DNA from 2 places in the Luteibacter sp. 22Crub2.1 genome. Region 2 is predicted to be linked to the other one. Evidence: predicted binding sites of a transcription regulator. Region 2 holds the regulator's gene; the other holds the start of a gene.

Region 1 (12,174 bases), on a different contig from region 2:
CGGACGACGTCACGTCGACGCTCGCTGCCGGAACGTGGGCCGTGGCAAGAATGCTCTCGACCTTGGTCTTCAGCGTGGCGTCGACGGCGCTGCCGTGGTTACCCGAGATCTGCACGGCGGGCTGCGGCGTATAGACGTTCGGCAGCGCGTAGACGATGCCGAACAGCAATACGATCACAACCAGCGCGTATTTCCAGCGTGGAAAATCACTCATGCCTTACATTCCGTGGAGGCGGCCGGGTGCCGGCCGCAGCTGACGCGATGAGATGAAGCTCAGGACTTCTTGAGGCTGCCCTTCGGCAGCACCTGGGTGATCGAGCTCTTCTGGACCTGGACGACGGTGCCCGGAGCGATCTCGACACGGACGAAGGCCTCACCCACGTCTTCGATACGGCCGGCCATGCCGCCGCTCATCACGACCTCGTCGCCCTTGCTCAGCGCCGAGAGCAGGTTGCGGTGCTCCTTCTGACGCTTCATCTGCGGGCGGATCATCATGAAATAGAAGATGCCGAACAGCACCGCCATCATGATCAGCGGCGAGAAGCTCAGAGCGCCCTGGGGTGCGGCAGCGGGGGCAGTGGCCTGGGCAATGGCGGCGAACGTCGGAAGGCTCATCGGATATCTCGCAAGTCATGGAACAGCCAAGGAAAAGCGGCTGCTCACGTAAAAAGATCGTGGATTATGCCACGCGCCCCGGTGCTTATGTACCGGACTCGTCAAGGCTTCTGGGGGCGCCGGACAGCGCCCTCAAGCCCGGTCAGCCGTCGACGACGGCCTTTTGGCGGGCCGCATAGAAGGCGGTGACGAAGTCGTCGAGGGTACCCGTCTCGATCGCGCCGCGCAGCCCGGCCATCAAGCGCTGGTAGTGCCGCAGGTTGTGCATCGTCGCCAGCTGGCTGGCCAGGATCTCGTTGCAGCGATCGAGATGTCGCAGGTAGGCGCGCGAGAAGCCGTTGGCGCAGGCGTAGCAGTCGCAACCTTCTTCGATCACGCGGGTATCGGTAGCGAACTTCGCGTTCCGGATGCGCAACGTGCCTTCATACGTGAAGAGGAACCCGTTGCGCGCGTTGCGCGTAGGCATCACGCAATCGAACATGTCGATGCCGCGACGGACGGCCTCGACGATGTCTTCGGGGCGTCCCACCCCCATCAGATAACGGGGGCGATCCTTTGGCAGCATCGGCAGGGTCAGGTCGAGCGTGTGATTGCGCTCCGCCTCCGGCTCGCCGACGGCCAGACCACCCACGGCGTAACCGTCGAAGCCGATCTCCACCAGCCGCTCCGCCGAACGGTGGCGCAGCTTTTCGTACGTACTGCCCTGGACGATGCCGAACAGCGCGTTGGGGTTTTTCAGGTCGTCGAAAGCCTGGCGGGAACGCTCGGCCCAGCGCAGGCTGAGCTCCATCGAGTCAGAGGCGACCTTTTCGGTCGCCGGATACGGCGTGCACTCGTCGAAAATCATCGCGACGTCGGAGTCCAGCACCTTCTGGATCCGCATCGACTCTTCGGGCGAGAGGAACACCTTCGACCCATCCACCGGGGAGGCGAAGGTCACCCCCTCTTCGGTGATCTTGCGCTTGTGCGCCAGCGAGAAGACCTGAAAACCGCCGGAGTCCGTAAGGATCGGCTTGTTCCAGCCGATGAACTTATGCAGCCCGCCGAATTCGCCGACGATCTCGAGGCCAGGCCGCAGAAACAGGTGGAAGGTATTGCCGAGGATGATCTCCGCGCCGGTGTCGAGGACATCGCGCGGGGTCATGGCTTTCACGGAGCCGTAGGTGCCCACCGGCATGAAGGCCGGGGTTTCGACGGTGCCGCGGCCGAATCGGAGACGGCCACGCCGGGCCGCGCCATCGGTGGCGAGGAGTTCGAAGGGAAGCTGGGTCATCCGCGTAGTGTACCGGGAGTCGGCCCTTCGGACCTGCAGGTCGGGCGCCGCGCGGACGGAGAGCATTACCTTGCCGGGGCGGCGGCCCACCGCGCTCGCCGTTTACGCGTACAGGTGTCGGCAAGCGCCAACCTAAAGTTCCGCCCGTTTCCGCCGATTCCTATGCCACAGGAGCGAGCCCAGACCGGGGTCCGCCCAGGCCCTCGGAGGACCTGCCCTTTGATCATCCAGCCGACCAGTATCGCCGCCCAGCTATGGGCCGGCGCGGCAGCGGGCACCACCGCGGCCGTTGATGCCTGGCGGGTGGGTACGCTGCTGACGGCACGCGTCATGGGGCAGAACGACATCGGCAAGCTGCTGCTGGACATCGGCGGTATCACGGTGGAGGCCGACACCACGGGCACCCAGCTTCCCCAGCAGTTTCAGGTGCGCGTCCTGACCCAAGGCGCTCAGCCCCAGCTCGAAGTCCTCATCGCCCACCCCGAGGAAGGCGTCACGATGCAGGGACTGCGCGAACGGCTGCCGCTGCAGAATGGTTACGCGCCGCTGCTCGGCGCACTGGCCTCACTGGCGCGCAGCCCGGTGGCCCGCTCGCTGCCGGCACCCCTGCGAGCCGCACTCGCCACGCTCGAGGCTTCGATCAGCGGACCCGATGATGTCAGCACGCCGATGGGCATGAAGGAAGCCATCGCCAAGAGCGGCAGCTTCCTCGAATCCCATCTCGCCGAGCCGACGAAAGAGACCCCGGCGGCCGACGATTTCAAGGCGGCATTGATGGCGCTCCGCCGCACGCTGGCCGATCTTCCGCCGACGCGAAGCGCATCGGGCGTCAGCACCGGCCCCGGACTTCCGCGCCAGCTTGGTGACACACCCCCGCCGCTCGCCCAGCGCGCACTGATTGCCCAGCCTCGCGTGGCGGAATTCGCCATCACCGAAGACGACGTCGACGCGCTGGTCGGCCAGTTACGGACCGACACACGTGCCGCACTGTCCCGTGTCGAGATCGGTCAGCTGGAATCCCAGCCGCAGGCCGGACTATGGATGATCGAAGTGCCGCTGGCGAACGCGCGCGGTTACGACGTGCTCCAGTTGCGGATCGAGGAAGGCAAGCCAGGCCCTGGCGAGCCGGATGGCCTGTGGACGGTCGGATTCGCCATCGACCCGCTCGCGCTGGGCGCCGTACAGGGTGAGATCCAGCTGCGCATACCGCGCGTGTCGGTGCGCCTGTGGGTACAACAGGCCGACACCGTGTCGCGCCTGGAAACCGAATTCGTCTCGCTGCGGCGCGTGCTCGAGAAAAGCGGCCTGCAGCTCGATCATTTCTCCTGCATGCACGGCCTGCCCGTGCCGACCAGCGCGTATAGCGCGGTCCTCCTCGAAGCCCGCGCATGAATCCGTCCCTGCCCTCCCCGCGCCGCAGTGTCACGCTGCGGCTCGCGACGCCGACCAGCAATGGGAAAACCCAGCGTGTCGACGCCGACAGCGTGAAAAACATGCTGGAGCGCGCGCAGGCGCTGGGGCTCGCACCGCAACTGGATCCGCAGATCGCTACCTTGCTGGCGGCCGTGCGGCTGCGCGACGACGTGCCGCCGGAGCTGTATGCGGCACTGGCGGCGGTGGTGGGGACCTTACTCGGGGCTGTCGAGGCCTGATGCGCCGCGGCTCACGTCAGCCTGTCGGCGACGGCGTCAGCTGACGCCCAGGCCCTGGATACTGGCCGCGCCGGCTTCAAACCCCGCCAGCTCGGCAAAGCGTTTGCCACGCTCCGCATAATCCCTGAACTGGTCGAAGCTCGGCGCACCCGGCGACAGCACGACGACGCCCTCGCCGCTCAGGGCGTTACGCGCGGCACCGACGGCGGCGGCGAGATCCGCTGCCCGATAAACATTCGCGACACCCGCCGCCTCCAGCGCATCCGCAATACGCGAACCGCTGGCACCCTGGCACACGATCGCCTCAGGCGCATCCAGGCGCATCGCTTCCACAAACGGCGTCCAGTCGAGACCGCGATCGTGCCCGCCGACGAGCAGCGCGACACGTTCCACCCCCACGCTTTCGAGCGCGGCAAGACTCGCCAGCGGCGTCGTGCTGATCGAATCGTTGATCCAGCGCAGGCCATGGATCTCGCCCAGCGGCTGCAACCGATGCGGCAGAGGCACAAAGGTGGACAACGCAGGCGCTGCGGCACGCGCATCGAGGCCGGCGATCTCCAGTGCGGCAAGAGCGGCACACGCGTTGACTGCGTTGTGAAGACCCGGCGCGGACACCGCGGATGCCGCGATCACGTTTTCGCTTCCACGCCGAATCCAGCCGTCGGCGACATGCCAGTGCGCCTCGTCGCCAAACGTATGCAGACCGGGATGGTCCGCCGCTCGCGCCATCAGCGCAGGCTGCATCGCATTGACCAGCACCTGCGCGGATGACGCCAGCAACTTCAGTTTGTCGCTGACGTAACGCTCGCGCGAGCCGTGCCAGTCGAGGTGTTCTTCGTAGAGACTGGTGACGACGCCAAGCCCGACACCAAACGCTTCGCCGGTCTGGAAACTCGACAGTTCGATCACCCACAGATCGGCGCTCTCGCCATCGAGCTCGAGCATTGGCAAGCCAATGTTGCCGGCCAGTGCCGTGCGCACACCCAACGAACGCGCAAGATGCGCGATCAAAGCGGATGTGGTGCTTTTGCCCTTGGTACCCGTCACCGCTATGGTCTTCGCCGTCACATGGGCGGCGAACCAGAGCGCGGTGCCCGATGTAAAACGCGTGCCGCGCGCCTGCGCATCGAGCAGTTCGGGCTTGTACGCGGAGATACCGGGGGACTTGATGACGATGTCGTACGACGCGAGCGCATCGGCATCGGGGGCCACGTCATGTACGTGCGCCCATGGAAACGAAGCACGTGCCGCGGCCGCCTCGTCGGACGAACAGTAGACATCGACCAGCTGCCCCGGCAGATGCCGGGCCAGCGCGTCGAGGGCCGCACGCCCTTCGCGACCGAAACCCCAGACGGCGACGCGGCGCCCCTCGAGATCAGCCCAGCGCATCCAGCGCTCCGAGCAGACGCGATGGCACGAGGTGCGACGCACCCGGCTTCAGCCAGGGCTCGAGTGCGAGCTCGGACGAGTCGAGTTGCGGAAGAATCTCGCGACGGAAACGCGACACCAGCGCGTCTTCGCGCCACTCCGGACGCTCCGCCAGCGACGCGAGCGCGGCGCGCGCTTCGGCGCCCTCGCCCACGCACTCGAACGGCTTGTGGTTCTTGTATTCGAGCAACGCGTCGAACGCGTCGGCCAGCGAGTCGTCGTCGAGCAGGTTGCGCCCGAAGATCGATACCAGCCGCGGTTTGGCCATGAACGGCGCGAGCGCGAGAAACACGAAATGGCATTTCGGGCACTGACCGCACCAGCGATCCGCCGGCTTGGGGCCGAGGATACGGAAGTTCCGGTTGCAGCTGGAGAACGCATCGAAATACGCCGCGCCAAGGCGCGCGAATGCGCTGGTCACCGCGAGCTCCGACCACGGTCGCAGGAGCGAGCAGTAGTCGAGATCGGCGGCGACATGCGAATGCAGGTAGTCGTGGAAGGTCTTCTCGAAACCGAAGCCCTTGCTCCACTGGTGATTCACTTCCTGGCCTTCGTATTCCAGCGTGGCGACCGATGCCGAACGTTCATTGGCGAATACGATGGAGTCGTAGCCGTACAACAGAGCCGCCAGCGTCAGAATGGCCGAGTTGATCGCCGTCACGGGGATATGCCCGTTCCACGCGCCCAGGCGGTTCAGTTCGAACAGACCCGGCGCCAGCTCGCGCGAAATGTTCAGCGTCGACAGACCGGTTCGCGCCGCACATTCGGCGATGAGCGGCGAATTGCCGACCCACGCCGCCGTCGCGTCACCACCGGTCGACTTCACGGCCTCGACGGCGACCACGGAATCCTTGCCGCCACCGATCGGCAGCAACGAGCGTGCCGGCAAACCGATCGCGGGGGCCGCGACGCGATCGCGACTTTCGAACGGAAACGCGATACGCCCACGCAGATCCAGCCGGTTGCGATAGGCGAACTCGGCCAGACCATGCAGATACAGCGCATCGGCAAGCGTCGCCGTCTCTTCGTCGAGCGGCTCGCCTTCGATCACGATCGACGGCGGGATGCCCGCCTTGTAGTAGCTGACACCGGCGACGATATGCAGCAGCCGGAGCGCCGACGCGAACGCCGCCTCGCGCTCCGGCGGGACCGTCGGCGCCCCCGGAAACGTAACGCGCTCGATCAGCTCGAGGCCGTCGTCGAAGGCGTAGACCAGCTCGGCGACACCATCGACGAAGGTGTGACGGACGAAGCGGAAGCGCTCGCTTCCGCGTGGATCGGTGAGGTTGGCGGTCACGGCAGCAGCACCTCGTCGGCTTCGTCACGAAGGTTGTAGCGCGACGACATGACGGCACCGTATGCGCCGCCCTGCGCCACGAGGATCACATCGTCCTCTTTCGATTCCGGCAGGCGCCGGTCCGAACCGAGGATGTCACCGGACTCGCAGATAGGGCCGACTACCTGGTACATCGTGGTCGCCGCTTCACCGTGGCGCGTGAGGTTCACGATCTCGTGCCAGGCATCGTAGAGCGCGGGACGGATCAGGCTGTTCATGCCCGTGTCGAGACCGAGGTAACGCACGTTGGCGCCCTTCTCCTTTTCCTGCGTGACACGCGCCAGCAGCACGCCGGCATCGGCCACCAGATAGCGGCCGGGCTCCATCCACAACTGGAACTGCGGATAGGCCTGACGTACCGAGGTCAGCACGCGATCGAGCGCGGGCATGTCGAGCGCGGTCTCGCCCGGATGCGACGGCACGCCCAGGCCTCCGCCGATGTTCAGCACGGTGATGGTCCCGATACGCTCCGCCAGCGCCGCCAGCTGCGAGTAGACCTCGCCCCAGTGTGCGGCATCGAGAATGCCCGAGCCCAGATGCGCGTGCAGGCCGATAACCCGCGCCCCGGCCGCATCGGCCAGACGCAGGAAACGGTCGATCTGCTCGATCGGCACACCGAACTTGCTGCCGGTACCGCCCGTTTTCACCTTGTCGTGGTGCCCCAGCCCGCGACCGAGGTCCACGCGCAGAATGATCTCGCGACCGGCGAACAGATCGCTCCAGTGCTCGATCGGATACAGCGCGTCGATGGTGATGGTCGCGCGCGTCCGCAACGCGGCTTCGAAATCGCGACGCGCGGCGAAGTTCGGAGTGAACAGCAGCGGCGTGCTCTCGGGCACCGCCGCCGACACGGCGGCGAGCTCGCCCGGCGAGACGCACTCGAAGGCAAAGCCTTCTTCCGCCAGCACCTTGAGGATGCCCGGATGCGTATTGGCCTTGACCGCGTAATGCGCGCGGTCCACCGCCTGCAGCGATTTCACCCGGCGTGCCTGCGCACGCACGGTCGGCAGATGATAGACGTAGCGCGGCGTGCGCTCTTTCGCGAGGTCGACGAGCTTCAGGCGCTCGCCCTGCCACCATGCGGCGGCCGGCAGCACCTGTTCGCCCGCACCGTACAAGGCCTGCCACGACGGCCCGAACACCACGCTGTCGTCCGTGCGCAGAGCGCCCGCACCGATCAGTAGTTCGTGCAGACGCGGCAGCATGTCGTCCACCACGTCCTCGTCGACGACGAAGGTCAGGTTGAGGTTGTTGGACGACTGCGAGATCAGGTGGACGCGAAGCTGGCCGAACTCGGCCAGCACACCCGACAGCTTGTGCAGCATCGAGCGCATGCCGCGGCCGACCAGCGTGATCGCCGCGCACGGCGCGATCACCTTCACCCTGCAGACGCGCGCCAGGTCCGCGGCAAGCGCGGCGATGGCGTCGGAATCCAGCAGGTTTTCGGTCGGGTCGAGCGACACCGTGACATTGGTTTCCGCCGAGCCGATCAGATCGACGGAGAGACCATGCCGGCGGAAGGCATCGAACACGTCGGCCAGGAAGCCGACCTGCTGCCACATGCCCACCGACTCCATCGAGACCAGCGTGATGCCCTTGCGCGCACTGATCGCCTTGATGCTGGGTGCGTGTTCGCGGATCTCGGGACCGATGAAGGTGCCTTCCAGCTCGGGCCGGTTGGTGTCCTTGATCAGCAGGGGGACGCGGGGCTCGCGCAGCGGAGACAGGCAGCGCGGGTGCAGCACCTTGGCGCCGGTGGAGGCGATCTCCTGGGCTTCTTCGTAGTCCAGGCGCTGGAGCAGGCGCGCGCCGGCGACCTGGCGCGGGTTGGCACTGAACATGCCCGCCACGTCGGTCCAGATCTCCACGCGGGATGCCGCCAGCAGCGCGCCGAAATAAGCCGCCGACGTATCCGAACCGCCGCGACCGAGCAGCACCGTGCGGCCTTCCTCGTCGCAGGCGATGAAGCCCTGGGTGATGAAGACCTCACCGCGCTCGGCCAGCGAGGCCGTCAGGGCGGCATCGTGATGAGGCTCGACCATCGCCGAGAGCAGGCGGGTCCGCTCGTTCTGGTTTGGCAGGGCCACCGAATGCAGGCACTCGCGCGCGTCGACCCACGTGGTGGGCAGACCGTTCGCGCTGAGGAATGCCGCACCGAGCGCGCTGGACATCAGCTCGCCATGCGCCTGAACACGGGCCTGCCAGGCCAGTTCACCCAGCTCGCCGGCACCGCTGTCGGCAAGACCGGCCAGATCGGCCAGGCGCGCGCCGAGCGTCTCCGGCATGGCGAGCGACATCTCGGCGAGCAGGGCGTGGTGGCGATCGGCCAGGGCGGCGGCCGCGTCCGAGCGGCGTTTCGATTCCGTGTGCGTGCAAAGCTGTTTCAGGCCGTCCGTAATGCCGGACAGGGCCGAGACCACGATCAGCACGCGCGCGCCTTCGGCGCGGCGGCTGGCGGCCAGCTCGAGGATATTGCGCCAGCGTGCGGCGGTGGCCACCGAAGTGCCGCCGAACTTCATGACGATCCAGGGCGCGTTGAGAGGCAACGGCGCGTTTGCGTTTTCGCTCACGGGACTCTTTTGTTGGCTGGGGAAAGAAGCGGTCAGCCAGGGCTGACTATCCCCCGAAGTGTTGCGCCGCAACGGAGAAAACGCAATCTGGGCTATTCTCCGTCCTTTATCCCGATCACGACCCACGTCTCATGGAAAATCCCGGCTACGCACGCCGTCTCACCCTCATGGATGCCGCACTCATCGTCGTCGGCGGCATCATCGGGGGCGGCATCTTTCTCAACCCGGGCATCGTCGCGCAACGCACGTCCTCGGGCTGGGTACTGCTGGCGTTGTGGGTGGGCGGGGGCCTGCTGACCCTGATCGGCTGCCTCTGCTACGCCGAACTCGGCGCCCGGCGCCCGGAAGCGGGCGGCAGCTACGTCTACCTGCGTGAGGCGTTCGGCCGTCTGGCCGGCTTCCTGTTCGGCTGGACGATGCTGCTGGTGATCTACAGCGGAAGCAGCGCCGCGGTGGCGACGATCTTCGGCAGCTACGCCACGTCGGTGTTCGGTCTGTCGCCCGACCTGGTCAAGCCGCTGGCCGTGGGCGCGCTGATTTTCGTGACCGGGCTGAATCTTTTCGGGATCCGCTTCGGCGCCCAGGTACAGAATCTCTTCGCCATCCTGAAACTGCTCGCCATCGCCGCCCTGGTGGTGACCGGCCTGGCCTTCGCCGGCGTCGGCACCACTCATGCACTGGCACCGGGCGTCGCGCCGACGAGCGGCAGCCTCGCCGGCGCCCTGCTGCCGGTGCTGTTCGCCTTTTCCGGCTTCAGCTACCTCAACAATCTCGCGGGCGAAGTACGTGACCCGCAGCGGACGCTGCCACGCGCGCTGGTACTGGGCATGCTGGTGGTCATCGCCGCCTACGTGCTCACCAACTACGCTTATATGGCCGTGCTGGGTCACGATGGCCTCGCCGCCAGCCAGGCACCCGCCGCCGACGTCATGAGCCGTGTGTTCGGTGCGGCCGGCGCCAAGGTCATCGCGATCGGCATCGCCGTTTCCACACTTGGTTTCTGCAACATCACCCTCGTGGCGGGCGCCCGTGTGCTCCAGGTGATGGGCGAGGATGGCCTGTTCTTCTCCAGCGTAGCGCGGCTGCATCCGCGTTACCGCACGCCCAACATCGCCCTGATGGCGCTCGCGGCGTGGGCCATCGTGCTGGTCCTGTCGGCCAATTACGGGCAGTTGCTGGATTTCGCGGCGTTCGGCGACTGGGTCGCGTACGCCGTGACCATCGCCACGCTGTTCTGGTATCGCCGCCACGGCGGCAGCCGGCCGGCGTTCGCCACGCCGGCGTACCCGTTGCTGCCGATGATTTTCCTCGGCACCGTGATCGCGGTGGTCGTCGCCTACGCCTGGGACAAGCCGCTGAGCGCCGGCGTGGTGTGCCTCGTGGTGCTCGCCGGACTGCCTGTGTATGCGGTCTGGCGACATCTGTTCAGTAAAGTGGCTCGCTGATCATGGGCACGGATGCCACAATGAACCGGTTCAGCTGAGGAAAGCAGATGGCACAGCAAGGCCCGACGTCTCCCGTACCCGTTCCGACCCGACAGGACGCCTCGCAACCGGCGCCCAAGCCCGTACGTGAAGGCATCGACCTCATCATCAACGACAAGCGGTACCGGCACTCGGGCGACAAGACCATGCCCCTGCTCTGGTACCTGCGCGACGTCCTGCGCCTGACCGGCGCCAAATACGGCTGCGATCAGGGTGATTGCGGCTTCTGCACGGTCATCGTCGACGGCAAGGCCGTGGCCTCGTGCCAGACGCCGATGGAAAAGCTCACCGGCAAGCGCGTCACCACGGTCGAGGGTCTGGCCGGCGCCGACGGCAAGCTGCATCCCGTACAGCAGGCGTGGATCGACGAGGACGCGATCATGTGCGGCTTCTGCCAGCCCGGCCAGATCATGGCGGCGGTGGAGCTGCTCTCGCGGCAGAAAAATCCGTCGGACGCCGACATCGACAAGATAGGCAACCTCTGCCGCTGCGGAAGCTATGGCCGCATCCGCAAGGCGATCAAACGCGCCGCGGGCAACATGAAGGACGGCAAGGCATGAGTGGCGAAGTCCGACTCTCTCGCCGCCGCTTTCTCAAGTACGCCGCGGGCACCGCGGGGGCGCTGGTCATCGGTATCGGCAGCGCCGAAGCCCTCGACCGACCGCCACCGGTCGGCCTGCTGGGCGACGCCTGGGCCCAGGTCGGCTCGTACCTGCGCGTGGCAGCCGATGGTCGCATCTACATCGGCGTGCGCGATCCGGACAACGGCGAAGGCACCGCGACGTCGCTGGCGCGCATCATCGCCGAAGAACTCGATGCCGACTGGTCGCGCGTCATCGTCGAGCCGCTCGGGCTTGGCATCCAGGCAGGCAACGGCGAACCCAGATTCACCTATGGCCGGCAGCGCAGCGGCGACGCGACGAGCATTCCCGCCGCCTGGGCCGACCTGCGCCAGGCAGGCGCCCTCGGTCGCTGGCTGATCCTGCAGGCGGCCGCGCGTCGCCTCGGCCTGCCTGCCGACCAGCTGCACACGGAGAACGGCGTCGTCATCGCGAGCGATGGGCGTCGTCTTTCTTATGCCGATCTCGCATCGGCCGCTGCCTCGATCGATGCACCGTCGACGGCGCCGCCGCTGAAGGCCACCGACGCCTACCGCCTGATCGGTCAGCCTGCCGGTGACGTGGACGCCCGTGCGGCGGTGACCGGACAGCTTCGTTATGCCGGTGACGACAGTATCGGCGACGCCGTGGTCGCCGTGCTTGCGCGCTGCCCCTACCCGGGCGGCTCACTGGATACCGCCGATCGCGAAGCGGCCGGGAAGATTGCCGGCGTCTACGACGTCATCGACATCACACCCGAACAGGGCCAGCTTGCCGGCACCGCCGTGCAGGTGCCCTCGATAGCCGTGCTCGCCACGGATACCTGGAGCGCCCTCGCCGGTCGTGCCGCATTGAAGGCCACCTGGAAGCAGGGCCCCAGCGTCGAACCTTCCGCCTACACGCTCGAGCAGAAGGCGCTGGAGCTGTTTGGCGACGATGCCGGGGCGGCGGAGCCTTCCACCGTTCGCAACGACGGCGACGTCGCCGCCGCGCGCAAGAAGGCCGCGCGCGCGCTCGAAGCCACCTATTTCCAGCCCTGGATCGCCCATGCCACGGCGGAGACACCGAACTGTGTGGTTCGCCTGGATGCCGATACCAGCATCACGGTGATCGCGGCTACCCAGTCTCCGCGCGCGGCCTACGCCGTCGTGCAGCGCATGACCGGATTCAAGCCGGAACAGATCGATATCCAGGTGCCCCGCGGTGGCGGCGGCTTT
Region 2 (12,174 bases):
GCACGTGATGGGCCAGCTGTTCGGTCAGCCCAAGGCGCTGGGCGTGGCCGCCGCCGTGCTCGGCACGATGGGTCTGATCCCCGGGATGCCGAACATTCCGTTCCTTCTGCTGGCCGGTGGCGCCGGCTTTGCCGCGTGGAAGCTGCAGCAGCGCAAGAACCTCGTCGCCGAGGGTGGCGCCACCGGCGCGCCGGGCGCCCCGGGTACCGATCTGGCGCTGGAGTCCGCGCCGCCGGCCGAGCGTCTCGAACTCTCGTGGGAAGACGTGGCGCAGGTCGACACCATCGGCCTGGAAGTCGGCTATCGCCTGATTCCGCTGGTGGACAAGGCGCAGGGCGGCGAGCTCATGGCGCGGATCAAATCCGTGCGTCGCAAGCTGTCGCAGGAGCTCGGCTTTCTCGTCCCGTCCGTCCACATTCGCGACAACCTCGATCTTGCACCGCACGGCTATCGCATTTCGCTGATGGGCGTACCGATGGGCGAGGCCGAAATCCATACCGAGCGCATGCTGGCGATCGATCCGGGCCGAGTGCACGGGACGATCAATGGCATCGCCACGCGCGATCCCGCCTTCGGCCTCGATGCCGTGTGGATCGAGCCGGGGATGCGCGAGCACGCGCAGACGCTGGGCTACACCGTGGTCGACCCGGCCACCGTCATCGCCACGCACCTGTCGCACATTCTGCAGAACCACGCCCACGAACTCATCGGCCACCAGGACGTGCAGCAGTTGCTCGACCGTCTGGCCCAGCAGACGCCGAAGCTGGTCGAAGATCTCGTGCCCAAGCGGCTGTCGCTGGGTGCGGTGGTCAAGGTGCTGCAGAACCTGCTCGCCGAGCGCGTGCCCATCCGCAACTTCCGCGGCATCGTCGAGTCGCTGGCGGAGCACGCGGGTCAGAGTCAGGATCCCGGCGTGCTCGCCGCCGCCGTACGCGTCACGCTCGGTCGTCAGATCGTGCAGGAGATCGCCGGCCTGGGTTCGGAAGTGCCCGTCATTACTTTGGCGCCGGAACTCGAGCAGATCCTGCTGCAGTCGCTGCAGGGTGGCGGTCCGACTGGCGCGGCCGTGGAGCCGGGTCTGGCCGATCGTCTTCAGCAGAACGTCGCCGAGGCCGCACGGCGTCAGGAAGCGGCCGGCGAACCGGCGGTATTGCTGGTCTCTCCCGCGCTTCGTCCATGGCTTTCGCGCTTCACGCGTCATGTGGCCCAAAACCTGCATGTACTCGCTTACAACGAAGTTCCGGATAACCGACGCGTCAAGCTGGTGACGGCGCTCGGCAGGTAAGTGGGGAATGAACATGGACACAGGATCGAACGCATGAAAATCAAACGCTTCGTAGCCCCCGACATGCGCCAGGCCATGCGCCAGGTGCGCGACGAGCAGGGCCCGGATGCCGTGATCCTGTCGACCCGTCGGCTGGACGACGGCATCGAGATCATCGCGGCGCTGGATTACGACGAAGCGCTGGTGCGTGAAGCCGGCTTCGGTGTCGATCTTCCGCCGCGCGAGCGCGAGGAAGCCCCGATCCGCGTGCGCCGCGAGAACGACTTCGCCGCCCGCATCGATCAGGCCAAGGCCGCGACCGCCGCCGCTGTCGAACGTGTGACGCGCGGTGCTCCGGCGCCCGCCGCGCCGCAGGTCGTGAATCCGAATGCGCCGCAGCGTCAGTCGAGCGCCGCGCTCGCCGCCAGCGTCGCCGATGTGGTGCGCGCCGCGACGGTCGCCCCGAACCACACCGCGAACAGCGACGCCGCCGTCAATGGCGTGCGTGCCGAGATCAACAGCCTGCGTGAGATGCTGGAAGTGCAGCTGTCCACGCTCGCCTGGAATCAGATGGACCGCGACCAGCCGCTGCGCGCCCGCGTGCTCCGCGAGATGACCCGCCTGGGCATCGACGGCGACGTGGCCCGCGCGCTCTGCGCCGAGCTGCCGCCGGGCATGACCGCCGAGCAGGCCCGCTACCTGCCGCTGGGCATCCTCTCGCGCAACATCCGTACCAGCGGCCGCAACGCCGATACCGCCGGTAGCGCCGTCACCGCTCTGGTCGGGACGACGGGCGTTGGCAAGACCACCACCATCGCCAAGCTTGCGGCGCGTGCGGTGCTCCGCCACGGCGCCTCGAACGTCGCGCTGATCAGTGCCGACCAGTACCGCATCGGCGCGGGCGCTCAGCTGGAACATTACGGCCGCCTGCTCGGCGTGCGCGTTTACAACGCCCATGACGCACAGAGCCTGCGCAACGTGCTGCTGCAGCTGCGTGGCAAGCACACCGTGCTGATCGATACCGCCGGCCTGGCCGGTAACGATCCGAAGCTGCAGCAGCAGTTCGACACCCTGCGCGCGATGACCGAGGTGCGTGTCTGCCTCGTGCTTGCCGCGAACGCGCAGGCGCAGGCCATCGACAACGCGATCCGTGCCTACGCGCCGCTGGCGCCGCAGACCGCGATCCTGACCAAGCTCGACGAGGCCCCACTGATCGGCGGTGCCCTGTCGGCCGTCATCCGTCACGGTCTGCCGCTCGACTACACCACGGATGGTCAGCGCGTGCCGGAAGACATCGCCTCCGCGGATGCGCGCAAACTCGTCTGCCTGGCCGCTCAACTTGTCAAGCAGCGCACCGACGAACCGGACGACGCGATTCTCGCCGACCGTTTCGGCTTCTCCACCGCGCCAGCCATCGCCTGACACCGGGAACTGAAGTAACGTGACCACGGCATCCGCATCCGCACACCCCTTCACGGCAGTGAATTCCTTCATGAACACACACGTCGATTCCACCCAGGCTGCTGGGCTCAACTGGCTCGCCGACCGTCGTCCCACGCGCAGCATCGCGGTGGCGGGCGGCAAGGGCGGCGTGGGCAAGACCACGGTGGCGGTCAACCTCGGCATGGCGCTCGCGATGGGCGGCCGTGACGTGGTCCTGCTGGACGCGGATCTGGCCATGGCGAACATCGACGTGCTGCTGGGCCTGCAGCCCACGCGCCATCTGGGCCACATGCTCGAAGGCGAGTGCCGCATCGAGGACCTGATCCTCCACGCCAACCACGGCCTGAAGGTGATCCCGGCGACCTCGGGCGCGCGCCGCATGGCGCAGCTGCCGAATATCGAGCACGCCGCCGTGATCCGCGCCTTCGACGAATACCCGGTCGCCCCCGAATATCTGATCGTCGACACCGCCGCCGGCATCTCCGACAGCGTGTCGATGTTCGCGGCAGCCTCCGACGAAGTGGTGGTCGTGGTCTGCGACGAGCCGGCCTCGCTGACCGACGCCTACGCGCTGATAAAGGTGATGAGCCGCGAGTTCGACGTGAACCGCTTCCGCATCGTCGCCAACATGGTCCGCCATGCGCAGGAAGGCCGTCAGCTGTTCGAGAAGCTGGCCCGCGTGACCAACCGCTTCCTGGACGTGTCCCTGGATTTCATGGGCATGGTTCCGCACGACGAGTACCTGCGTCAGGCCATCCGCCGTCAGGCGGCCGTGGTCGACGCCTGGCCGAGCAGCCGCTCGGCGGTGGGATTCAAGAATCTGGCCCGGTCGGTCGATACATGGGGTGAACCCGAACCCCGGGTGCAGGGTCGCATCGGCTTTTTCGCCGAACGGAACCACATGGGGGGAGGGCTGCCGCTGTGAGTGTCGCTAGCGAATACCTTGAAATCACTAGAGTTCCAGCGGATCAACTGGTTAAAACGCATGCACCCCTGGTGCGCCGGATCGCCTATCACCTGATGGGCCGCCTGCCGCCAAGCGTGGACGCGAATGACCTCATGCAGGCCGGAATGATCGGACTGCTCGAGGCCGCAAGAAATTACTCGCCGACTCGCGCGGCCAGCTTCGAGACCTATGCGGGCATCCGCATTCGTGGCGCCATGCTGGACGAACTGCGCAAGACGGACTGGACCCCGCGCTCCGTCCACCGGAAGTTGCGCGAGGTGGCTGAAGTAACGAGGCAGATCGAGAACGAAACGGGTGGCGACGCCGAAGACGCGGAAGTGATGAAGCGGCTGGGTATCGACGCCATGGAGTACAACCAGATTCTGGCCGACGCGGCGAGCGCGCGGTTGCTGAGCCTCACGGCGCCGGAAGGCGACGAAGGCGCGGCGATCGACGTCGCGGACCCCGACGCCTCGGGCCCGGAGGGCAACTTCGAGAAGAACGGCCTGCGCGACGCGCTGGCGCAATCGATCGACGGCCTGCCGGAACGCGAGAAGCTGGTGATGTCGCTGTACTACGATGAAGAGCTCAACCTGAAAGAAATCGGTGTGGTACTGGGTGTGAGCGAGTCGCGCGTGTGCCAGATCCATGGCCAGGCCCTGATTCGCCTGCGTGCACGCATGACGGGTTGGAAAGACAAGCAGTGACGGCATCGCGGTGCCGTCGCCGGTAAAGAAAAAGCACGTGGCGGAGAGCAGTTTTGGACAAGAACATGAAGATCCTCGTGGTGGACGACTTTTCCACCATGCGGCGCATCGTCAGGAATCTCCTGGTCGAGTTGGGTTTCACCAACACGCTCATTCAGGAAGCCGAAGACGGTAACGCGGCCCTCGCGTTGCTGCGCTCGCAGCCGATCGACCTTGTCGTCACCGACTGGAACATGCCCAACATGACGGGCATCGACCTGCTTCGCGCCATCCGCGCCGATGCCGGTCTGAAGTCGTTGCCGGTGCTGATGGTGACCGCGGAAAACAACCGCGATCAGATCATCGCCGCCGCGCAGAGCGGTGTTAACGGCTACGTCGTCAAGCCTTTCACGGCGGTCACGCTGAAGGAAAAGCTCGACAAGATCTTCGAACGACTCGCCGCGGCTGCGGGCTAAGGGAATAACGATGAATACGATGCTCTCCCCCGGCCAAGAGGTCGTCCCCGAACTGCGCGAGCTGCTCGAGGCCGACGACGGCGCCGCCTTCGAAAAGGCACTCGACAACCTGATCCGCAGCCGCGAGCAGCACCTGTTCCTGGCGCTGGGCCACCTTGCGCGCGACCTGCACGAATCCGTGCGCCGCCTCGCTTCGGACATTTCGACCGACGGCGTGCCGGGCAACATGAGCGATGCGCGCAAGCATCTGCGTGACGTGCTCGAGATGAGCTCGACCGCGGCGCACCGCACTCTGGACTTCAGCGAAAAGCTGCGTCCACAGGCCCAGGCGCTGGCGAAGCAGGCCGACGAAGTGCTGGTGCTCGATCATGCCGACCCGGCGTTCGGCACCAATGCCACGGCGCTTGCCGTGCGCGTGGGCGATTTCGCGCAGAGCTGCGACATCGGCCTGGGCGAAATGGTCGAAGCCCAGTCGTGGCAGGATCTTTCCGGTCAGCGCGTGGCGCAGGTCGAGGCGTTCATGGCCAAGGTCGAGTCGTCGCTGGTCGAGCTGGTCCGTCTGACCGGCTCGCTCGCGGGCGGCAATGCCCCGGCCGCGGACAAGGTCAGCCAGGACGAAGTGGATCGCCTCCTCAGCGAATTCGGATTCTGAGCCCGCTATGAGCGTGGAGCTGGACAACGAGCTGCTCAACGTCTTCCTGATCGAAGCGCGCGAACTGCTCGAGAGCCTGGGCGAGCAGCTCGTGGATCTCGAAGCGTCGCCGAACGACACGGAGCTGCTGAACGCGGTCTTCCGTGCGTTCCACACCGTGAAGGGCGGTGCGGGCTTCCTTGGGCTCAATCCCATGGTGGAGCTGTGCCACCGTGGCGAAGATCTTCTGAACGAAGCGCGTAACGGCACTATCGTGCTCAACGCCGCCTTCATGGATGCGCTGCTCGAGTCGCTCGACCTGCTCAACGACATGATGCGCGCCGCCGATGGCGGCGTGCCGATCGAGCCCGCGCCGCGTTCGCTGCTCGACCGGCTGCTGATTCCCGGTCGTGCCGTATCCGCGGCTCCCGTTGCCTTGGCGGTACCGATCTCTTCGCCGGTCGCGGCACCTTCCGCGCCGAAAGCGTACGACCCGATCGAAGATGAATTCGAGGCGATGCTCGACGCCGCGCGCACCGACCGCGCGCCGGCACCGGCCTCGTCCGCGACGATCAACGATGACGAGTTCGAAGCGCTGCTCGATTCGTTGTACGGCACGGGTGCGCCAGGCGCGGACAGCGCAGCTGTTTCCGCATCGGCACCGACGCCCGCACCCGTGGTCGCTGCCGCAGCACCGTTGCCGTCGAACAACGACGCGATCAGCGACGACGAATTCGAAGCCTTGCTGGATTCCCTTCACGGCACGGCAGCGCCGGGTGCGGTCGGTGGTGCGGCGCCTGTTGTCGCATCCACGCCTGCGCTCGCCGTGGTTCCGGTCGCTGCACCCGCACCGCCGGCAGTGGCTGCTCCCGCAGCGAAGGCCGCGCCCGCCGCGGCTGGCGAAAAGCGCGCCGCGTCCGCCGCCGACACGACGGTTCGCGTCGACACGCATCGTCTCGACAGCCTGGTCGACGCCGCGGGCGAGCTCGTGCTCGTACGCAACCGCCTCACCAGCCTCGCACCGCGCGGCGGCAACGATCCGATGGAACGTGCCATCGGCGAGCTGGAGCGCGTCGCGGAAGACTTGCAGAACGCCGTGCTGCGCATGCGCATGCAGCCCGTCGGCAAACTGTTCTCCCGTTTCCCACGCATCATTCGTGACCTCGCCCGCCAGCTCGGTAAAGAGATCGAGCTCGTCACGGAAGGCGAAGAAACCGATATCGATCGCACCGTGGTCGAGGCGCTCGCCGATCCGCTCGTGCATTTGCTGCGTAACGCGGTGGATCACGGCATCGAGATGCCTGACGTGCGCGCGGCCGAAGGTAAGTCGCGTCTGGGCACGGTGCGCCTCGCCGCTGGCCAGTACGGCGACCGCATCGTCATTACCGTCACCGACGACGGCAAGGGCATGGATCCCGAGGTCCTGCGCCGCAAGGCCGTCGAAAAGGGCCTGATGGACGCGGAGCAGGCCGCGCGTCTGGACGAGCGCGAATGCTACGAAATCGTCTTCCGCCCGGGCTTCTCGACCGCCAGCACGGTGTCCGACATTTCCGGCCGCGGCGTCGGCATGGACGTGGTCAAGACCAAGATCGTCGAACTGGGCGGCACGCTGTCCATCGACTCGCGTGTCGGTCATGGCAGCACGGTACGCCTGTCGGTGCCGCTGACGCTGGCGATCATGCGCGTGCTGATGGTTCGCGTCGGTCATCGTCTGCTTTCGCTCCCGCTGTCCAATGTCACCGAAGTGTTCGAGCTCGTTCCCGGTCAGATCCAGGAGCTCGACGGCCGCATCGTCGCGTCGCACCGTCAGCGCGCCTTGCCGCTCGCCGACCTCGGTCACTGGGCCGGGGTGAGCGGGAAGGGCGGCCATGTCGTCGTCGTGCAGATCGGTCACCAGACGCTGGGTTGCCTGGTCGACGAAGTGCTCGGCCGCGAAGACGTCATGGCCAAGCCGCTGGGCCCGTTCCTCAAGGACGTTCCCGGTGTCGCCGGGGCGACCATCACCGGTGACGGGCGTATCTCCCTCGTGCTCGACCTTGCCGGTCTGGCCGATGACAGTGGGCAGGTGCTGCCTTCATTGAGGATGGCTGTCTGACATGGATATCGTGAGCGTCGTCGGCACGATCCTGGCCTTCGTGGTCATCATCGTGGGGACCATCCTCAAAGGCTCGAGTCTCGATGCCCTGTGGAACCCGGCGGCGTTCGTCATCGTCTTTCTCGGCACCCTGGCCGCGCTGCTGGTGCAGACGCCGGGGCCGGTACTCAAGCGTGCGTGGAGCATGCTGCCGTGGGTGTATCGCCCGCCGGATATCGAATCGGAAAACCTCGTCAGCCGCATCGTCGGCTGGAGCGAGATATCCCGGCGCACCGGCCTGCTCGGGCTGGAACCCGCCATCGAGCGCGAATCGGACCCCTTCATCCGTAAGGGGCTTCAGCTTTTGGTGGATGGCACCGAGCCGGACGCCATGCGCTCCGTGCTCGAAGTGGAAGTGCTCGCACGCGAGCACAACGACATCGAAGCCGCCAAGGTCTACGAAAACGCCGGTGCGTACTCGCCGACGATGGGCATCATCGGTGCCGTCATGGGCCTCATGTCGGTCATGCAGAACCTGGCCGAGCCCAGCAAGCTCGGCCACGGCATCGCGGCCGCCTTCGTCGCCACCATTTACGGTATCGGCCTGGCCAATCTGCTGGCGCTGCCCATGGCGTCACGCCTGAAAGGTCTGGCCCGTCAGCGGTCGCAGATGCGCGAGATCCTCGTCGAAGGCCTCGTCTCGATCGCCCAGGGCGATAACCCGCGGCACATCGAGAGCAAGCTTCAGGGGTTCCTCTCGTGAAGCGCCGCCACCACGAAGAGCACATCAATCACGAGCGCTGGGCGATCCCCTATGGCGACCTGATCACGTTGCTGCTCGCGTTGTTCGTGGTGATGTACGCGGTATCGGCCGTCAACGAAACCAAGTTCAAGGTGATGGCGCAGTCCATCAATGAAGCCTTCAACGGCACGGGCAAGGTGATCGAGCCGATCCGCGAGGCTACGCCCGCCGCGCAGGTGCCGCTGCCGAATCAGTCGCGTGCGCCGGCCGCCGCGCCCATCGCCCGCATCGACGTGCCCGTTCCGCCGCGCAACCTGCCGTTGCCCGGTCACGAAGGCGCCGCCGCCGAGCGTCAGGAAGCGGCCAGCACGAATGCCGCGACGGCGGCGAACACCACGGTCGGCAAGACCGAGGACGCCAGCCTCAGCCAGATTTCCGACGAAGTGAAGCGGGCGATGAAGCCGCTGATCGACAAGAGTCTGGTCAACGTGCGGCAGACGCCGGACTGGCTCGAGATCGAGGTCAAGACCGACATGCTGTTCCCGGTCGGTGTCGCCAGACTGCAGGCGCCGGCCGATGACGTGCTGCGCAAGCTGGCCGGCATCCTCGCGCCGTTTCCGAACCCGATGCGTATCGAGGGCTATACAGATAACACGCCGATCGCCACGCCGACGTTCCCGTCCAACTGGGAGCTGTCCGCGGCACGCGCCGCTACCGTGGCGCGTCTGCTGACGACGACGGGTGTGGATCCGCATCGCGTGGGTATCGTCGGCTGGGGCGAGTTTCGTCCGATCGTGGCGAACGATACCGACGACGGACGCAACCGGAACCGCCGCGTGCTGATTGTCGTGATGAGCGACAAGGCGGCCCCGTCGCGTTTCTACAGCGATGCCGCGGCCGCGCCGGCCGGGGGAAATCGCCGATGATCACCTGGGCGGTCTCCAACCAGAAGGGCGGCGTCGGAAAAACCACGACCACGGTCGCGCTGGGCAGTCTGCTCGCCGCGTCCGGCAAGCGCACGCTGCTCATCGACATGGATCCGCATGCCTCGCTGTCCGGTTACATCGGCGTCGAAGGCGGGGCGCATGGCAGCGTCTACGATCTGTTCGGCATCGGTAACAGTGCGGCCCCGCTGCCGGTGCGCACGCTGGTGCACGCCACGCAGTGGGACCGGTTGAGCGTGCTGCCTGCGTCGCCCGCGATGATCACGCTGGACCGTCAGCTGGGTACGCGTCCGGGTATGGGGCTGGTGCTTACCCAGGCGCTCGCCGAACTCGCGCCCGACTTCGACCATGTGCTGCTCGATTGCCCGCCCACGCTCGGCGTGCTGATGGTCAACGCACTGGCGGCGAGCGATCGTCTGCTGGTGCCGACACAGACCGAAGCATTGGCGCTGGCCGGTCTTGAGCGCATGCTGCGCAGCCTGTCGATGATCGAGCGCTCGCGCGGTCGTCCGCTGCCACGCACGATTGTGCCGACGATGTTCGATTCGCGGACGCACGCCTCGCGCGTCTGCCTGGATCAGTTGCGCGAGCAATACGGCGACAGCGTCAGTCAGGCTGTCATTCCTACCGATACGCAGATCCGCGAAGCCAGTGCGGCCGGTGTGCCGCTCGCCTCGTGGCCGGCCGCACGTCGCGGCGGTCTGGCGTATCGCCAGTTGCTCGATGAATTGCTGGCGCCTCCCGCGGTTGATGCCGCTTCCACCGTTGCGTCGGCCACCGCGCCCGCGACGGATGCCGCCGCGTGATGCGCGCCATGCAGGACGCCGAGCAGATCGTCGCCGACTATCTTGCCGAGCTGCTGACGCCTGCGGCGGTGCCGGCCGTGGTGACCCCGAACGAAGTCAAAGTGGTGGCCATCGAGACCTGGCGCAACGCGCCGTCCGAGTCCGCTGCGCCGGCCGTCGACAACCGTTACCTGCTTTGCGTTGCCGCCGGCGTCAAGCTGGCCGTGCCGATGGCCGACGTGAGTCACGTCCTGCCGATACCGCCTTTGTCGCCGCCCAATGTACCGAACCCGGTATGCCTCGGGCGCTGGCGTCATCCCAGCGGTGAAGCGCGGGTCGCGGATCTGGCGGCGATCATCTCGCCGGATATGGCGGGAGCGCTGTCGTCATCGGTCGTTCTGCTCGGCCATCGCGGCTGGGCGATCGCCTGCATCGTCGTCGACGAGCCGGTGGAACTCGATGCCGACGCCATCCAGTGGCGCACCGGCGCGACCACGCGGCCCTGGCTGGCCGGCATGTCGCAAGAACCCAAGTGCGGCGTGGTCAACACCACGGCGCTGATCGAATGGCTGGAAAAGGAGCTGGGTCCGTGACCGACTCGCAACACAACGCGCAGGGCGCCTGGCTGGGCTTTTCACTCAAGGGGCAGCGTTACGCCGTGGCGCTGAACAGCGTGCGCGAAGTCATCCGTCCGGGTGACATCACGCCGGTACCGGGTGGTCCTGAAGACGTTCTCGGCATCGTCAACCTGCGCGGTCAGATCGTACCCGTGCTGGACGGCCGTCGCCGCTTCGGCCTCGACGGCGCACTCGAACCGGGCGCGGAAGACGCGCGCCGCGTCATCGTCTTCGAAGACAGCGGAACGGCGGTTGGCATGCTCATCGACGTGATCGGAGAGATGCTTCAGTTCGACGCCGACGAAGTCGACCCGCCACCGCCCGGCCGCGCGAACCGCCGAGACGACCCCGTCACCGGCGTCATCACCCGCGACGACGGCTTCATCGCCCTCGTCGACGTCCCCCGCCTCTGCCGCGCCTGACAGCGGCGGCAGAGGTTACCGCCCCCGCTCTGTGTAGGAGCCAGCCCCGCTGGCGACAGGCCTCGCACCACCGCACCAACCTGCATCTTCAGAATTCCCCCCCACTGAGTTACCGTGTCCCCGCTAACCCCGGAAGCCACCCCGCATGAACCCGATCGTCGGATACATCCTCATCGCACTCGCCGCCCTGAACCTGGTCGGCCTGCTGCTGGTGTTCCGCCGCCTCGGTAACGCGCCCGCGAAACCGGCACCCGCGCCCGTCGCCGAACCCGAGCAGACGCCCGCACCGCTCGCCGAACCTGCCATCGATCCGACGGCACTCAACACGATGCTTCGTCGCCTCGAGAACCGCCTTGGCGATATTGAAGAGCAGGTGCGTCGTGCGCCGACGGTGACGATTGCTTCCGAGCCGGGTAGCACGAGTGACCGGTCGCTGGCACTCGCGCAGCGCCTTGCGCGGCAGGGGGCTTCGCCGAAGGACATTGCGGAGACGTGTGGGATTTCGTTGACTGAGGCTGAGTTGCTGCATCGGTTGCACTCGGGGCGCTGATTTAGCGGCCTGACCTGTGCAGGTAGTGCTAGGTCATTACGTCGCTGTCCTTGGGCAGTAAGACTGACTGCCTCGATAGCTTGTCCAGACGACGCCAATGTAATAAATGGGATGGTCTTTATCGTTCGAGGCCTGTACCAGAAGGCTCGTGCCGCTTTTGCAGAACTTGACTTCATCCGGTCGTCGATCATCGTCGGATCGTACCCATCCTAACCTTGGGAGGGTTTCGACGTAATAAGCTATGACACTGGCCATTGGCGAGTCCGTCGAGACGTGCATGGTCGCGCCAACAATGACCGTCTTATCAAATGAGCGGATGCCACCGTCCATCCGGTCGCCAGGATGCAACGGTATAGCCTGCAGATCGCTCAATAACGAGGAGATCGGCAGGTGTGCTTCGGTGGTTCCGGCGAAAAGCGTAGCGATTCGGTCGCGTCCAAACAGAACCACGCCGGCAACAATTAAGGCGGTAACCATGCCCAGGATTCTGGTTCGCACGTTTCGCGTTACCATTTCTGGCCCGAGTTCGAGACGGGCTTCATAACTTCGACCGCACGATAGGACGCATTTCGAATGCCCACACCGCATTTGACC

Evidence for each region. Region 2 encodes FliA, which starts transcription of late flagellar genes. Its sites were predicted from a motif close to TAAAGTTTNNCNNNCNNNGGCCGATAA; they were not measured.
Region 1: B5X73_RS16460 (flagellar hook-length control protein FliK) is a predicted target of FliA. The motif match lies at 2,022-2,048, and genes of this name have one in related genera.

What each region holds. Positions count from the first base shown of each region.
Region 1 is NZ_FUYT01000016.1:2,807-14,980, forward strand. It holds gene secD (protein translocase subunit SecD) at 1-214, opposite strand, end outside; gene yajC (preprotein translocase subunit YajC) at 274-615, opposite strand; gene tgt (tRNA guanosine(34) transglycosylase Tgt) at 758-1,888, opposite strand; gene B5X73_RS16460 (flagellar hook-length control protein FliK) at 2,108-3,280, shown strand; gene B5X73_RS16465 (hypothetical protein) at 3,277-3,540, shown strand; gene murD (UDP-N-acetylmuramoyl-L-alanine--D-glutamate ligase) at 3,577-4,929, opposite strand; gene murL (UDP-N-acetyl-alpha-D-muramoyl-L-alanyl-L-glutamate epimerase) at 4,916-6,265, opposite strand; gene B5X73_RS16480 (bifunctional aspartate kinase/diaminopimelate decarboxylase) at 6,262-8,874, opposite strand; gene B5X73_RS16485 (amino acid permease) at 9,006-10,319, shown strand; gene B5X73_RS16490 ((2Fe-2S)-binding protein) at 10,367-10,918, shown strand; gene B5X73_RS16495 (xanthine dehydrogenase family protein molybdopterin-binding subunit) at 10,915-12,174, shown strand, end outside.
Region 2 is NZ_FUYT01000015.1:82,845-95,018, forward strand. It holds gene flhA (flagellar biosynthesis protein FlhA) at 1-1,285, shown strand, start outside; gene flhF (flagellar biosynthesis GTPase FlhF) at 1,319-2,686, shown strand; gene B5X73_RS16155 (MinD/ParA family ATP-binding protein) at 2,757-3,632, shown strand; gene B5X73_RS16160 (RNA polymerase sigma factor FliA) at 3,629-4,360, shown strand; gene cheY (chemotaxis response regulator CheY) at 4,414-4,815, shown strand; gene B5X73_RS16170 (protein phosphatase CheZ) at 4,826-5,467, shown strand; gene B5X73_RS16175 (chemotaxis protein CheA) at 5,475-7,541, shown strand; gene B5X73_RS16180 (flagellar motor protein) at 7,543-8,283, shown strand; gene motD (flagellar motor protein MotD) at 8,280-9,188, shown strand; gene B5X73_RS16190 (ParA family protein) at 9,185-10,012, shown strand; gene B5X73_RS16195 (hypothetical protein) at 10,012-10,584, shown strand; gene B5X73_RS16200 (chemotaxis protein CheW) at 10,581-11,030, shown strand; gene B5X73_RS16205 (DUF2802 domain-containing protein) at 11,176-11,580, shown strand; gene B5X73_RS20705 (hypothetical protein) at 11,617-12,057, opposite strand.